DNA from 4 places in the Sodalis sp. RH16 genome. Region 4 is predicted to be linked to each of the others. Evidence: predicted binding sites of a transcription regulator. Region 4 holds the regulator's gene; each other region holds the start of a gene.
The links. The regulator LexA, encoded in region 4, represses DNA repair genes until DNA is damaged. The targets are predictions, from matches to a motif close to TNCTGTATGTACATACAGNA.
Positions count from the first base shown of each region.

Region 1 (3,128 bases), 2.1 Mb from region 4:
ATCGTCGGATAGCGCCGGATGGGATTTGGCCGCGTCGCTTTGCGCCAGGCCATGGGTGTGGTCCGCGGCCCGCTGCGACGGTAATTTGATGCCGTATGACGCCAGTTCGCGCCGCGTCGGGATCCGCACCGGGTTCGGGCGCGGCAGCTCGGGGCCGATGCCTTGCTTGACCTGCGGGTTGCCATCGCTGATGGCGCTGAAGGCGGGCATAAAGGTCAGCGAGGCGGCGCTGTGATCCACCGGCACGGCGCCCTCGCCAGGCAATTGTCCGCTGCTTTGCTGCCCCACGCTGAAATCATAGGGGGTATGGGCGCTATCCTGGCTGGCGGCCAGCCAGTTGCCCATCCGGGGACCGTCGTCGTCATCGGCGAAGTCACTTTGCGCTGCGGGAGGAACGGACTGGCCGCCCGGAAGCTCAAAGCGGTATTGCGGTACGGCCTCTTGCGCCGCCGTCACGGGGGCTGCGGTTGACGGCGCGGCGGGAGCAATAGCCTCCGGTGTCTGAAGCGCGGCGCTCGTCCGGTCGCCCGGCGCAATAGCGGCCTGCCCCGCCAGCGGTGCGGCGGCGAAAGAGACATCAGGGGCCGCAAGCGCGGCGTTCGCCGGCCCGGCTTGCGCACCGGCCGCCGGCGCAGCGATATCCGCACCGGCGGCCGGCATGACCGTCGCCGCCGCGCTGCCGGCATCCGTCACGGCGCGCGGGGAGAACAGCGGATCGCTGCCGTCCTCACCCTCCGCAGGCCGGTTGCTCGATGCCGTAGCGGGATTATCCCCCGCCTCATCCTCATCCTCGTCCTCATAGTCCTCATCGTAATACTCTTCCTCGCGGCGGGAACGATTAGACATAAAAGTCAGGCTGCCCAGCAGCACGCCGCCGATTTTTTCAGCGATCGTCAGCCAGGACCAGCCGGTGAACAAGGTCAACCCCGCGGCCCAGACGCATAGCAGCGTCAGCGTGGCGCCGATACCGTTGAACCAGGGTGACATGGCGTTGTCCAGCAGGCTGCCAATCACCCCGCCGGAAGCGAAATAATAGAGATCGTCCACATTGAGCGCGGCCAGGCCGCAGGAGGTCAGTATCAGCGCCAGGGTGCCGATAAGGCGCAGCGCCAAGGCAAAATAATCCACATAGTCCTGCACCTCCCGCTGACGGAAAGAGTTCCAGCAGAAGATCAGCATAATCGGCGGCAGCGCGTATGCCAGCACGCCGAAGGTGAAAAACAGCGTATCGGCAAACCACGCCCCAACGCCGCCCCCCAGATTATGGATAGGCCCATGCCAGGCCGTTTGCGACCAACTGGGATCGGACGGATCGAAGCTGACCAGGGAAATCATCAAATAGAGGGCAAAAATAGCCATGACTATGAGGACGGCCTCGAGTAACCTGCGGCCGCTGCTCATTTTTTTTAACGTAACGTCTTTATCTTCTGTATATTCCTGGCTCAAGAAAGGCTCTCCAGGTTTCTCAACCGGTATAACAACAGCGCCGACGTGCTGGCCGGCGCCGAGACTGTATGAATCCACAGGAGTGTAACCTTAAAAGCAGTCTTTTGCACCTGTGGTGTTTCTTAACGCGTTTTGATGACCAATCTGTTGCTTTGTTTCACTTCTTCCATCACCACATAGGTCCGGGTATCGTTAACCCCCGGCAACCGCAGCAATGTTTCACCCAGCAGCTTGCGATACGCCGACATATCCGGCACCCGCGTTTTCAGCAGGTAGTCAAAATCCCCTGACACCAGATGGCATTCCTGAATTTCTTCCAGCTTTTGTACAGCGGTATTGAATTGCTCAAACACATCGGGCGCGCCCCGATTAAGGGTTATCTCAACGAAAACCAGTAAAGACGCATCCAGATAATGCGGATTAAGCAAAGCGGTATAACCCTGAATGAAACCCTGACGCTCGAGACGACGCACCCGTTCCAGACAAGGGGTCGGTGATAGTCCTACCCGTTTCGAAAGTTCGACGTTCGAGATCCGTCCATCCTTTTGCAGTTCGTTAAGGATGTTGCGGTCGATACGATCGAGATCTTTTCCCGGGCGTTTTTTATTGTCTACCATTATTATTGTCTCTCTTCATTCCTTCCCTGCACTTGCCATACCCCTGCCGACTTCAATGTTTCAGGGTTTGCTTTAAAGACCTGCTGTTTGTTTTATTCTAAGGTCTGCCATTTCCACTGCCGCGCACGCTGTCTGTCCAAACCGCGACAGCGGCAGAAGAGAATTCTGCCTGGAAGAAATTTACCGGCTGAACATGCGGCCTATCGGCGGCTCCGCCGACCATCCGAATGGCGATTAACCGAATCGACACCAACCGAATAATTTCTTCTTACCTGATGTTTTCGCAAAAGCACAGCGGATTGTCAAAGTAAAACAACAAAAATCAGAACAACATGCCGATAAAATCGGGTGTAGGGCCCTTGGCAGGGGGTAAAAAAGCTTTATTTACCCGATCATGCCCTGATGGAGCATTAAAACGCCGTAGAGATAGGACATAACAATGATAATAATCGCTAATGGCTTTTTGCATTCTTTTCTTAATCTGGTAATTTTCTTACAATCGGATAGCTAAATCAGTGCGGCTAAAATGAGGAAACCATGTCAACGGTGAAACACAGTAAATTACTTATCCTGGGATCGGGCCCGGCGGGTTATACCGCTGCGGTTTATGCCGCGCGGGCCAACCTCAACCCAGTTCTTATCACCGGTATGGAGCAAGGCGGCCAATTGACCACCACCACCGAGGTGGAAAACTGGCCGGGGGATCCGGAAGGCCTGACCGGTCCCTTGCTGATGGAACGCATGTACGCCCACGCAGCCAAATTCAACACCGAAATCATCTTCGACCATATCAGCCAGGTGGAACTTAAAGAGCGGCCGTTTCGCCTGACGGGCGATAACGGCGTTTATACCTGCGACGCGTTGATTATCGCCACCGGCGCCTCCGCGCGCTATCTGGGCCTGCCCTCTGAAGAGGCGTTCAAGGGCAAAGGCGTGTCGGCCTGCGCCACCTGCGACGGCTTTTTCTATCGCAACCAGAAAGTGGCGGTGGTGGGCGGCGGGAATACCGCGGTGGAGGAGGCGCTGTATCTGTCGAATATTGCCGCCGAAGTGCACCTGATTCAT
Region 1 is NZ_CP178737.1:3,473,981-3,477,108, reverse strand. Features, by position in the region: gene ACL2XJ_RS16020 (DNA translocase FtsK 4TM domain-containing protein) at 1-1,446, opposite strand, end outside; gene lrp (leucine-responsive transcriptional regulator Lrp) at 1,569-2,063, opposite strand; gene trxB (thioredoxin-disulfide reductase) at 2,601-3,128, shown strand, end outside.
Region 1: the regulator LexA is predicted to act here: its motif matches at 1,509-1,528, upstream of ACL2XJ_RS16020 (DNA translocase FtsK 4TM domain-containing protein).

Region 2 (3,128 bases), 2.7 Mb from region 4:
CGGAGTAGTTGAAAGTAAAAACGACCCGCTGCGGCGCAGCCTTTTGCGCCGTGTAATTCACCGTTTCAGGGTTGCTGACGCGTATGCTGGTATTTTGGTACACCATCGGCGCCGGCACTATCGGCTGCGGCCGGTTTTGCCACCAATGCCAGCCGTAAACGGCCGAGCCAGCGGCGCAAACCAAGACCAATACCGTTATGCCGATGGCTTTCGGATGCCGGTCCATCCCTTGGTCGGCATGCTGACAGCCGCGCCTGAGCCAGCCGGACATCGCCACCCACCAGGCCGGCGCGCGCCAGTCGATATTACCGACAATCGGCTTGAGAACGCGGCACAGCAGCGCCAGGATAACGGAAAGCGCCCAAATGCCGCATTTTATCAGGGTAAAGGGCAAGCGTAGCAAGAATCTGAGTAAATCCATTAGTAGAGGTATCCCTAATCCCTTTAAGGGATATTTGTTCAACTTAATAAAAAAGCAAAATGAAGTAATACGCTAAGAAGTAATGTTATTTAGAAAAATTATTATAGCAGTGAGCAATTGTGACATCGTCATTTTACCTATACTGAAACTGAATCGCCATAGGCTCCGACGATTTTTAATCGCGCCACCGTTATACATAAACACCCAGTTGTTATATTTAACATTTGATAATCGCGACAGGCATATAAAAACAATTATAACATCCCGCGAGAACGTTCCTTGGCTAAGACCCTGATTTCCTGGCTAAAGCCCTGTATCGACGACGCAACATCATCAATGGCAGAGGTTGAAGAATATCATTATTAAGACGCGGGCACACCGCGGCTGACAATTATTTAAATATGATGCCAGTCACACAATAGCTAAAACATCATGATTCCACTATCCGTTTTTATTACCGGAAATAACACGCGCCCACCCTGTGGCGGGCCGAGGTCATAGCGCTCGCTTACCACCTGAAAATATTTGGCATGGGAATATGATAGGCATCGTTATCAGCGAGTATAAAGCGGGGATCTTGCCGGCTGAGCCGGACTGGCTATGCGTGTGTTCTTGCAAGAATGTGCTGCTTTTCATGCATCAACGCCGCCAGGGGTTATCACTAACGGCGCTGTTCAGTACTTGTGTAACTATCGAAGGGAATCAGGCTGCTTTCACCGCTCTGATTTTTTTTGTGCCGGCATCAGCATCAGCATCAGCATCGGCATCGGCATCCATGCTTTCCGGTTCATCTGAAGGAGCCTGAGCGCCGGCGGCTTCCGGCAATTTGCTGGTACGCAGGATATGCTGAACATTATCTTTATGCTCGGCCAGATAGAGACCCAGATTTTCAGCCTGCGTTTCATCCAGCTGCATCCCGCTGTTCAACAGCCAATCGCTGAACGCTTCAGCCATATCAAGCATCTTGTCGTAGGCCTCAGCTTCTTTCTTACTGGCAAATGTCATTTTCTCTTCACCCTTTCTGACGACCACATATTTTATTTCAATAGCCATAACCGCCTCCAATACTGTAATTATAAACAGTATATCAGCAAATGCCGCTCATCGTCCACTACACATTTAACGGCCGGCTCAGACTACTGACAATTATACCCGCCGCCAAGAAGGCGGGACATATTGCCAACAAGCTCAGCCCGCCTCAGTTCCCTGACGCGGGCTGTTTGCGTGGTGATTTCAGTCTTTGCAACCGGTCAATACCGCTTAGATGTCGAATCGATCCAGATTCATCACTTTCGTCCAGGCCGCGACAAAGTCCTTAACTAACTTTTCTTTGGCGTCGCTGCTGGCGTAAACCTCCGCGCAAGCGCGCAATACGGCATTCGAACCAAATACCAGGTCGGCACGGGTTGCGGTAAATTTGACCTCTCCGCTGAGGCGATCGCGTCCTTCGAAGCGTTCTCCGGAGGAGTCCGTTGCTTTCCATTCAGTGCGCATATCGAGCAGGTTTACGAAGAAGTCAGTGTTAAGCTCGCCCACGTTGTGCGTGAAAACACCTTGCCGGCTGCCATCGTAGTTTGCTCCAAGCACCCGCAGTCCACCGATAAGCACCGTTAATTCCGGCACGGTCAGAGTAAGCTGCTGAGCCTTGTCGATGAGGAGATCTTCAGTGGATGTACCGTCGGCAACACCGCGATAGTTACGGAAACCATCCGCTTTTGGTTTGAGGAATTCAAACGATTCAATATCGGTCTGATCCTGGCTAGCATCCACGCGACCGGCGGTGAAAGGCACTTCAATCTCAACGTTGACCGCTTTCGCTGCCTGTTCAACACCCACCACGCCGGCCAGAACGATCACATCCGCCAGAGACGCTTTCTGGAATGATTGTTGTATCGATTCCAAAGTGGGGAGTACGCGGGCGGCGATGGCGTTTACACTCCATTCTCTTTGCGGCAGCAGCGCCAGCCGTGCGCCGTTTGCGCCGCCCCGCTTGTCTCCGCCGCGAAAGGTAGAAGCCGAAGCCCACGCCACCGAGGTCAGTTCACCGACGGTAAGGCCGGAAGCAGCGATTTTTTCTTTCAGCAGTTCGATATCGGCGGCCGTCGGCTGATACACCGGGGCCGGCAGAGGGTCTTGCCAGATTAAGTCTTCTTTTGGCACTTCCGGACCGATATATCGCGCTTTTGGCCCCATGTCCCTGTGGGTCAATTTGTACCACGCCCGCGCGAAAGCTTCATTGAAGGACTGCGGATCGCCATGGAAACGACGGGATATCTTTTCAAACTCCGGATCGAAACGAAGCGTCAGATCGGTGACCAGCATGGTAGGTTTACGCTTCTTCGCCGCATCGAACGGGTCGGGAATACTCTCCGGCGCATCTTTGGCCTCAAACTGGATAGCGCCGGCGGGACTGCGTGTCTGTACCCATTCAAATTTGAAGAGATTTTCGAAGAAGTTATGGCTCCACTGCGTTGGCGTCTGGGACCAGGCCACTTCCAGGCCGGAAGTGATGGCATCAGCCCCGGCGCCGGTTCCATAACTGCTTGCCCAGCCCAGGCCTTGCGCTTCAATAGGCGCGGTTTCAGGGTCGACACCGACATGAGTGGCGGGACCTGCGCCATGGGTTTTGCCCAGCGTATGGCCACCGGCGATTAACGCAACAATCTCTTCATCGTTCATCCCCATATTGCCGAAGGTGGCACGGATA
Region 2 is NZ_CP178737.1:4,113,668-4,116,795, reverse strand. Features, by position in the region: gene ACL2XJ_RS18875 (alpha-2-macroglobulin family protein) at 1-421, opposite strand, end outside; gene ACL2XJ_RS18870 (YebG family protein) at 1,124-1,474, opposite strand; gene katG (catalase/peroxidase HPI) at 1,682-3,128, opposite strand, start outside.
Region 2: the regulator LexA is predicted to act here: its motif matches at 1,487-1,506, upstream of ACL2XJ_RS18870 (YebG family protein).

Region 3 (3,128 bases), 2.4 Mb from region 4:
GGATGATGGATTTGTTATCGTTACGGCGGCCAGCGATAAGGGTCTGGTTGATATTCACGACCGGCGGCCCTTGGTAATGACGCGATCTGCTTCACTCGAATGGATGTCGCCGGAGACCACGCCGGAACGCGCCGAGGAGCTGGCGCACGACAGTGCCATTTCAGCTGATGAGTTTGCGTTTCACCCTGTCGGCCGGTCTGTCGGAAACATTCATAACGACAACCCTGAAATCATTAAGCGCATCGAGAACCCGGTTGTGTAGCGTTATTTTGCTTTCACGATCGGCAAATCCGCATACCGCGTCGTATACGCCGGCGAGAGAAGCGCCCGTTTCATCTGCCAAGCTTGCTGGATGCCCTGCCCTGCAAACCATATCTTGCCTTTACCCGAGTGGTTTATCTCGTCTAGAACCCGCATCAGCGCTTCGCTATTTACACGCGGCTGATGTTCATCGAATAGCGCCAACTGTGCGACGCCGGCGCTGTAGAAATCGCCCAGCATCACGCCCGCTTTCTGATAACGCATGCCCGGCATAAATATTCTATCCAGGCACTCCATGGCCACTCTGACAATGTCCCGTGTATCGTTACTGGGTATTGTGAGTCCTCCCGTCGCCTGGTTGCCATAATACGGTTCATCCAAATCAAAGGGGCTAGTTTTGATGAAGACTGAAATTTTTTTGCAATATTGCCGCTCGCCACGGAGTTTCTCTGCCGCCCGTTCCGCATATGCGCAAATAGCCTCCCGGACGCTCTGATAGTCCGTGGCGCGATATCCGAACGAACGTGAACTGACGATCTCCTGTTTCGTCGGCGCGAATTCCTCCATCGCGATGCATGACTCGCCGGACAGCTCTCTAACGGTACGCTCAAGCACCACGCTGAAATGTTTTCGGATGAATGGCGGGTGACTGTCAGCCAGTTGGAGCGCGGTAATGATACCCATGGCGTTGAGCTTCTTCGATATCCGGCGGCCCACACCCCAGACGTCTTCAACCGGCACCAGGGCCATCAGCTTACGCTGGCGCAGCGGCGAAGACAGATCCACCACACCGCCGGTTTTGCTCCACTGCTTGGCAGCATGGTTGGCAAGCTTGGCAAGGGTTTTGGTCGGGGCGATGCCGACACCGACTGTCAGTTTAGTGCGCTGCTTTACCCGCTCTCGGACATCACGACCAAACTGCTCCAGGCTCATGCAATTACTAACGCCGGTCAGGTTCATGAATGCTTCATCAATACTGTAAATTTCCACCGATGGTGCCATTTCTTCTAGCGTGGTCATGACCCGGTTGGACATATCGGCATACAGGGCATAGTTGCTGGAAAACACATTTACGCGGTGTTTCCGGACGATATCCTTGATCTCGAAAAATGGGTTTCCCGTTTTAAACCCGAGCTTTTTGGCTTCGGCCGATCGCGCTATTACGCATCCATCGTTGTTGCTCAGAACGATAACAGGCCGCCCGCGCAAATCTGGACGAAATACCGTCTCGCAGGAGGCGTAAAAGCTGTTCACGTCCGCCAGGGCAAACATATCAAGGTGCAGCGTGAATAATGAACGTCACGACGCCGAAAATTTCGACAGTGTCGTCAACACGAATCGGGATAGCTTGGTAAGCGGGGTTCATGGGCATTAAGCGCGGTATTGGGTTGAGCTGCAACTGCTTTACCGTAAACTCGCCATCGATTGCAGCGATAACGATCTGCCCGTGGCGAGCGGTGATCGCGCTATCCACAACCAACATGTCGCCTTCGTTGATGAAGCCCTCAATCATCGAGTCGCCAGTAACACGGACAAAATACGTTGCAGCAGGATGATTTATGCATAACTGATTCAAATCAATACGATTTTCGACGTAGTCCTGTGCAGGGCTGGGAAAGCCAGCGGGCACGCGCGACGCGAAGAGTGGGAGCGGAATAACTTCGGCAAGCTCAGCAGCAGGTATAAATCTCATAGCCAATTACTCAAAATGACACTGTTGTTTCATACAGTATAAGCAGGCTAACGAGGAATTGTGAAGTAGCGAGGCGGGAGAAAATCGCAGGTCTTTGACATAAAGGATAATTTAGTTATTTGAAATAACATTACATCGTTAGTTTTATTATCATTCTTAATATTGTCAACAGTTGATTTTCAATAAATAACTTTTAAACCGAGGACTGTCTTTATATAATTTAATTTCTTCTCAAGAGAAGAGCAAAAAAATTACTTCATTAATAAATTTGTTTAAAAGGACTTTTATGACTAAATCAAAATTAGCCTGTTTATTATCTCTTTTCGTTATGTTCGCAACGCCAGCGATATATGCGAATCAAACGGAAAACATAACTAAAGGAGCTAGTTCAAATGATTTTCTTCTTAAAAACAAAAAGACAGATGATGAAATAAGAAAAATTATTCTGAAGGATTACTTAACGTATCACGTAACAAAACGTGGACCTTGTCCGTGTCCTGATATGAGAGCAAAGGGTGATTCGAGGTGTGGGGCTCGCAGCGCCTGGAGTAGAAAAGAAAATAAAGATGTGCTGTGTTATAACACTGATGTAACTAAAGACATGATAGCTGACTGGAGAGAACATCAAGAGCAGAAAATATCAAAAGAACCAAATACAGAAATCAGCACGGTCCTCACCAAAGAGGAAATTGAGAAAGAGAAAAAAGTTGATGATTTTATTGAAAGTTTCTCGGGAAAATATGACACGAAACAAGACATTAAACAGGAAGAGATAAAATATAATTAAAATAATTATATTTATAGATGTTTTTTTGCCCGCCCAGAGCGGGCTTTTTAAAAATTAGTTATTTACTATCGAAAAAAAATATTTTTTAATCCTGATATCGGCTTTTTCTGATTAGCACCTTTCTATCAATTAGATTTTTGTGAGCATCGTAATATCGGCTTGGCCATATTTCACATGGGTGGACTTCAAGTTCTTTTGCTATTATATACTCTCCTTTTGGCCAAGGACGAACTAATGTATTTGCCAATGTGCTAGAACTGAGGCCCGCTTTACGTGATACGGCTGCCAGAGTAGTCCCTTGTTTACGTAATGATGCGATGATGTCGGCGTGATGCCAATCTTTTTTCATTTGATAGTTAATTCCTTAAATAACAGATACCGCCAGAT
Region 3 is NZ_CP178737.1:5,118,427-5,121,554, forward strand. Features, by position in the region: gene ACL2XJ_RS23330 (SOS response-associated peptidase family protein) at 1-262, shown strand, start outside; gene umuC (translesion error-prone DNA polymerase V subunit UmuC) at 265-1,533, opposite strand; gene umuD (translesion error-prone DNA polymerase V autoproteolytic subunit) at 1,535-1,954, opposite strand; gene ACL2XJ_RS23345 (hypothetical protein) at 2,241-2,741, shown strand; gene ACL2XJ_RS23350 (helix-turn-helix domain-containing protein) at 2,827-3,090, opposite strand.
Region 3: the regulator LexA is predicted to act here: its motif matches at 1,974-1,993, upstream of umuD (translesion error-prone DNA polymerase V autoproteolytic subunit).

Region 4 (3,128 bases):
GGCGCGTCCGAACATCACGGAAACCGGCACCATTTGTACATCGAGCTGGGGATTGTTACGGTGTAAGTCCAGGTAATTGTGGAATAACTTGACGGATTCCGGCTTCTCGGTGAAGTAGGAGAAAACCCGCGGACCATCGTTAATAAAGACATAACGCGGCAGCGTTACCCCGTCAATTTCCAGGGGAATCAGCGGATCCGGCAGTTGGAGCTTTAAGCACTGCCCGCGCAGGGTAAGCAAATCCGCTTTGGAATTATAAGGTAACACGTACATCATGGCCCGCATGGGATCCAGACCGGTTTCTTCCCGTGGATTCGCGGGGATTACCTTACTTCTCACCAGCAATTTTATTGGCAAATCCAATAACGCATAATAAATGTTACGCCAACCTGACATATCTGTGTGAAGCCTCTTGTTAGCATTGCGGCACAAGAATACCAGAAACTGCGCAACAGATCTGTGGTGATGAGAACGCAAAGAACCGGTAATATGGGCGCAATTTTCCTCAAGCGCGCAAATGTATGGCAAACCAAATCAGTGGACTTAAACGTATCTATAACGCCATGGGATATTCATTAAAAGGATTATCAGCGGCCTGGCGTCATGAAGCGGCTTTTCGGCAGGAAGCGGTAATAGCCATCCTTGCCATCGTACTTGCATATTATCTCGAATCCGACGCTATTTCGCGTATTTTATTGATTGGCTCGGTGTGGCTGGTATTGGTGATGGAAACGATAAACAGCGCCATAGAAGCGGTGGTGGACCGCATCGGGCCAGAGCTGCACCCCCTCTCGGGACGGGCAAAGGATCTCGGGTCGGCTGCGGTTGCGCTGGCCATCATATTGGCGGCCTGGGTCTGGATAACCTTGCTGTGGCGACTATTTCGATGATGGCTTCTTTTAACCGTTGTTAAATTCAGCCGTTTTTATTACGTTTTGCCACACATGAGGTTTTCAATTGGGCTCGACCTGTATATACTCACATGAAGACTGTATAAACAAACAGGGGACGGAATGAAAGCGTTAACCGCCAGACAACAAGAGGTTTTTGACCTTATCCGCGATCATATATCGCAAACCGGCATGCCGCCGACACGCGCGGAGATCGCCCAACAGCTGGGGTTTCGCTCACCCAATGCCGCCGAGGAGCACCTTAAGGCGCTGGCGCGAAAAGGGGCGATTGAGATTGTCTCCGGCGCTTCCCGCGGGATCCGTTTACTCATTGAGGAAGAAAGCGGTTTGCCTCTGATTGGCCGCGTGGCGGCGGGCGAGCCATTGCTGGCGGAGCAGCATATCGAAAGCCATTACAAAGTCGATCCTGATTTGTTCAAACCCCATGCGGACTTTTTGCTGCGCGTCAGCGGCATGTCAATGAAAGACATCGGCATCATGGATGGTGATTTGCTGGCGGTGCACAAAACGCAGGATGCCCGTAATGGCCAGGTGATTGTCGCGCGGATTAACGATGAAGTGACGGTAAAACGCCTGAGAAGACAAGGCAATATCGTTGAGCTGTTACCTGAAAACAGTGATTTCTCCCCCATCGTGGTGGATTTACGCCAGCAGGAGCTCACTATCGAAGGATTGGCGGTAGGTGTCATTCGCAACGGCAATTGGATCTGAGCCTTTGTCTGGACCCGCTTTGATCTGTTGGTGACTCTAGGTAGCGTATTCTCCCCCGGTTTGGTTTTCGGCGTCCTTTATCAGCTTCGGCGGCCGCAGATTTATTGGGGGAGCTGTGGCGCGTCGTTTTGTTCCGTTCAATAACCTTTTTGCATCTTTTCTTGCCTCGCTTTCTTCAATACTTGCCGTCATTAATCGCTGTTCCCGCCAGCTATCCGCGTCAAAGCACAAGTGAAGTTTATACATATTTTGTTACATTTATCGTCACTCTAATTTCCTCCGCTACCTGCTGTTTTATATCGCCTTATGGTAAAAAACGCGGGAATTACCGTCCATATGACGTCAAATCCTCTGCCAAATAAACCTTTCGCCAAACGCACTGCTATACTTAATCTCATAGGGTTAGCTTATAGATTAACGATGTCAGACGTTTTCTTTAACGAATCCGATTATTCATTAACCGCTGCAAAAGGTTAATGATTAAAATTCCTCACCAAACGATAGCGAAGGAGTTTTACAATGAATACTGACCAAGCAAGCGGCAACTGGAAGCAATTCAAGGGTAAAATGAAAGAACAATGGGGCAAACTCACCGATGATGATTTGACCGTTGTTGAAGGGAAGCGTGACCAGTTAATCGGTAAAATTCAAGAACGTTATGGTTACGGCAAAGAAGCAGCAGAAAAGGAAGTTTCGAACTGGGAAACCCAGAATAAATATCGCTGGTAGCGATGTAACGTGGTAGCCCGCTATTACGTTGGTTACCCGGAATAATCAGATTAATGTTCCTACCCAAAGGTACAAGGATGTACCACCTGCCTAATCACATCCTTAAACTAATCTACTAAAAATTTTAATGCCTACCTGTTTAACTATTACCTCTTTTTGATCCCAATGCTATGGTCGTGTCCGCAATTATGCAGCCGATCGCAGGATTGCACTTCGGAACACTTGAGGCAAAAACCATGGGCTTCCACCACGTTATGCCGCATGGCAAAACCCGCTGACCGGGCCATGCGTTGTAGAATCTCCTCAATCCCCTCGGTGGATTGCTCCGTGACCTGGCCGCAGCGATCGCAGATAAAAAAAGCCGAGGTATGGCTAGGCTCTTCAAAATGATGGCACAAGACAAAGCTGTTGGTTGACTCGACGCGATGTATAAATCCCTGCTCCATGAGAAAATCCAGTGCGCGATATATAGTCGGCGGTTTAGCCTGGGGTTCTGAGGCCCTTAACAGATCAAGCAGATCGTAGGCGCTAATTGCCCCCTCCTGCTGCGTCATCAGGCGCAATACTTCGAGCCGCTGCGGCGTCAGGCGTACATTCCGTTGTTCACACAATTGTTCAGCTTGACTGAGCAATTGCGAACTAGTCATGCTTTTCATAGGGAACCCCCGTAGCTTATCTATCCATCATCTTATCATGATGACGATAAAATACCGAATCTAGGGATGTAAGCCGAGCGAGGCTATAGCATTCCCGGCTAACGGTCAGCAAAACAGGGCA
Region 4 is NZ_CP178737.1:1,377,750-1,380,877, reverse strand. Features, by position in the region: gene plsB (glycerol-3-phosphate 1-O-acyltransferase PlsB) at 1-396, opposite strand, end outside; gene ACL2XJ_RS06295 (diacylglycerol kinase) at 522-890, shown strand; gene lexA (transcriptional repressor LexA) at 1,014-1,622, shown strand; gene ACL2XJ_RS06285 (CsbD family protein) at 2,142-2,351, shown strand; gene zur (zinc uptake transcriptional repressor Zur) at 2,498-3,007, opposite strand.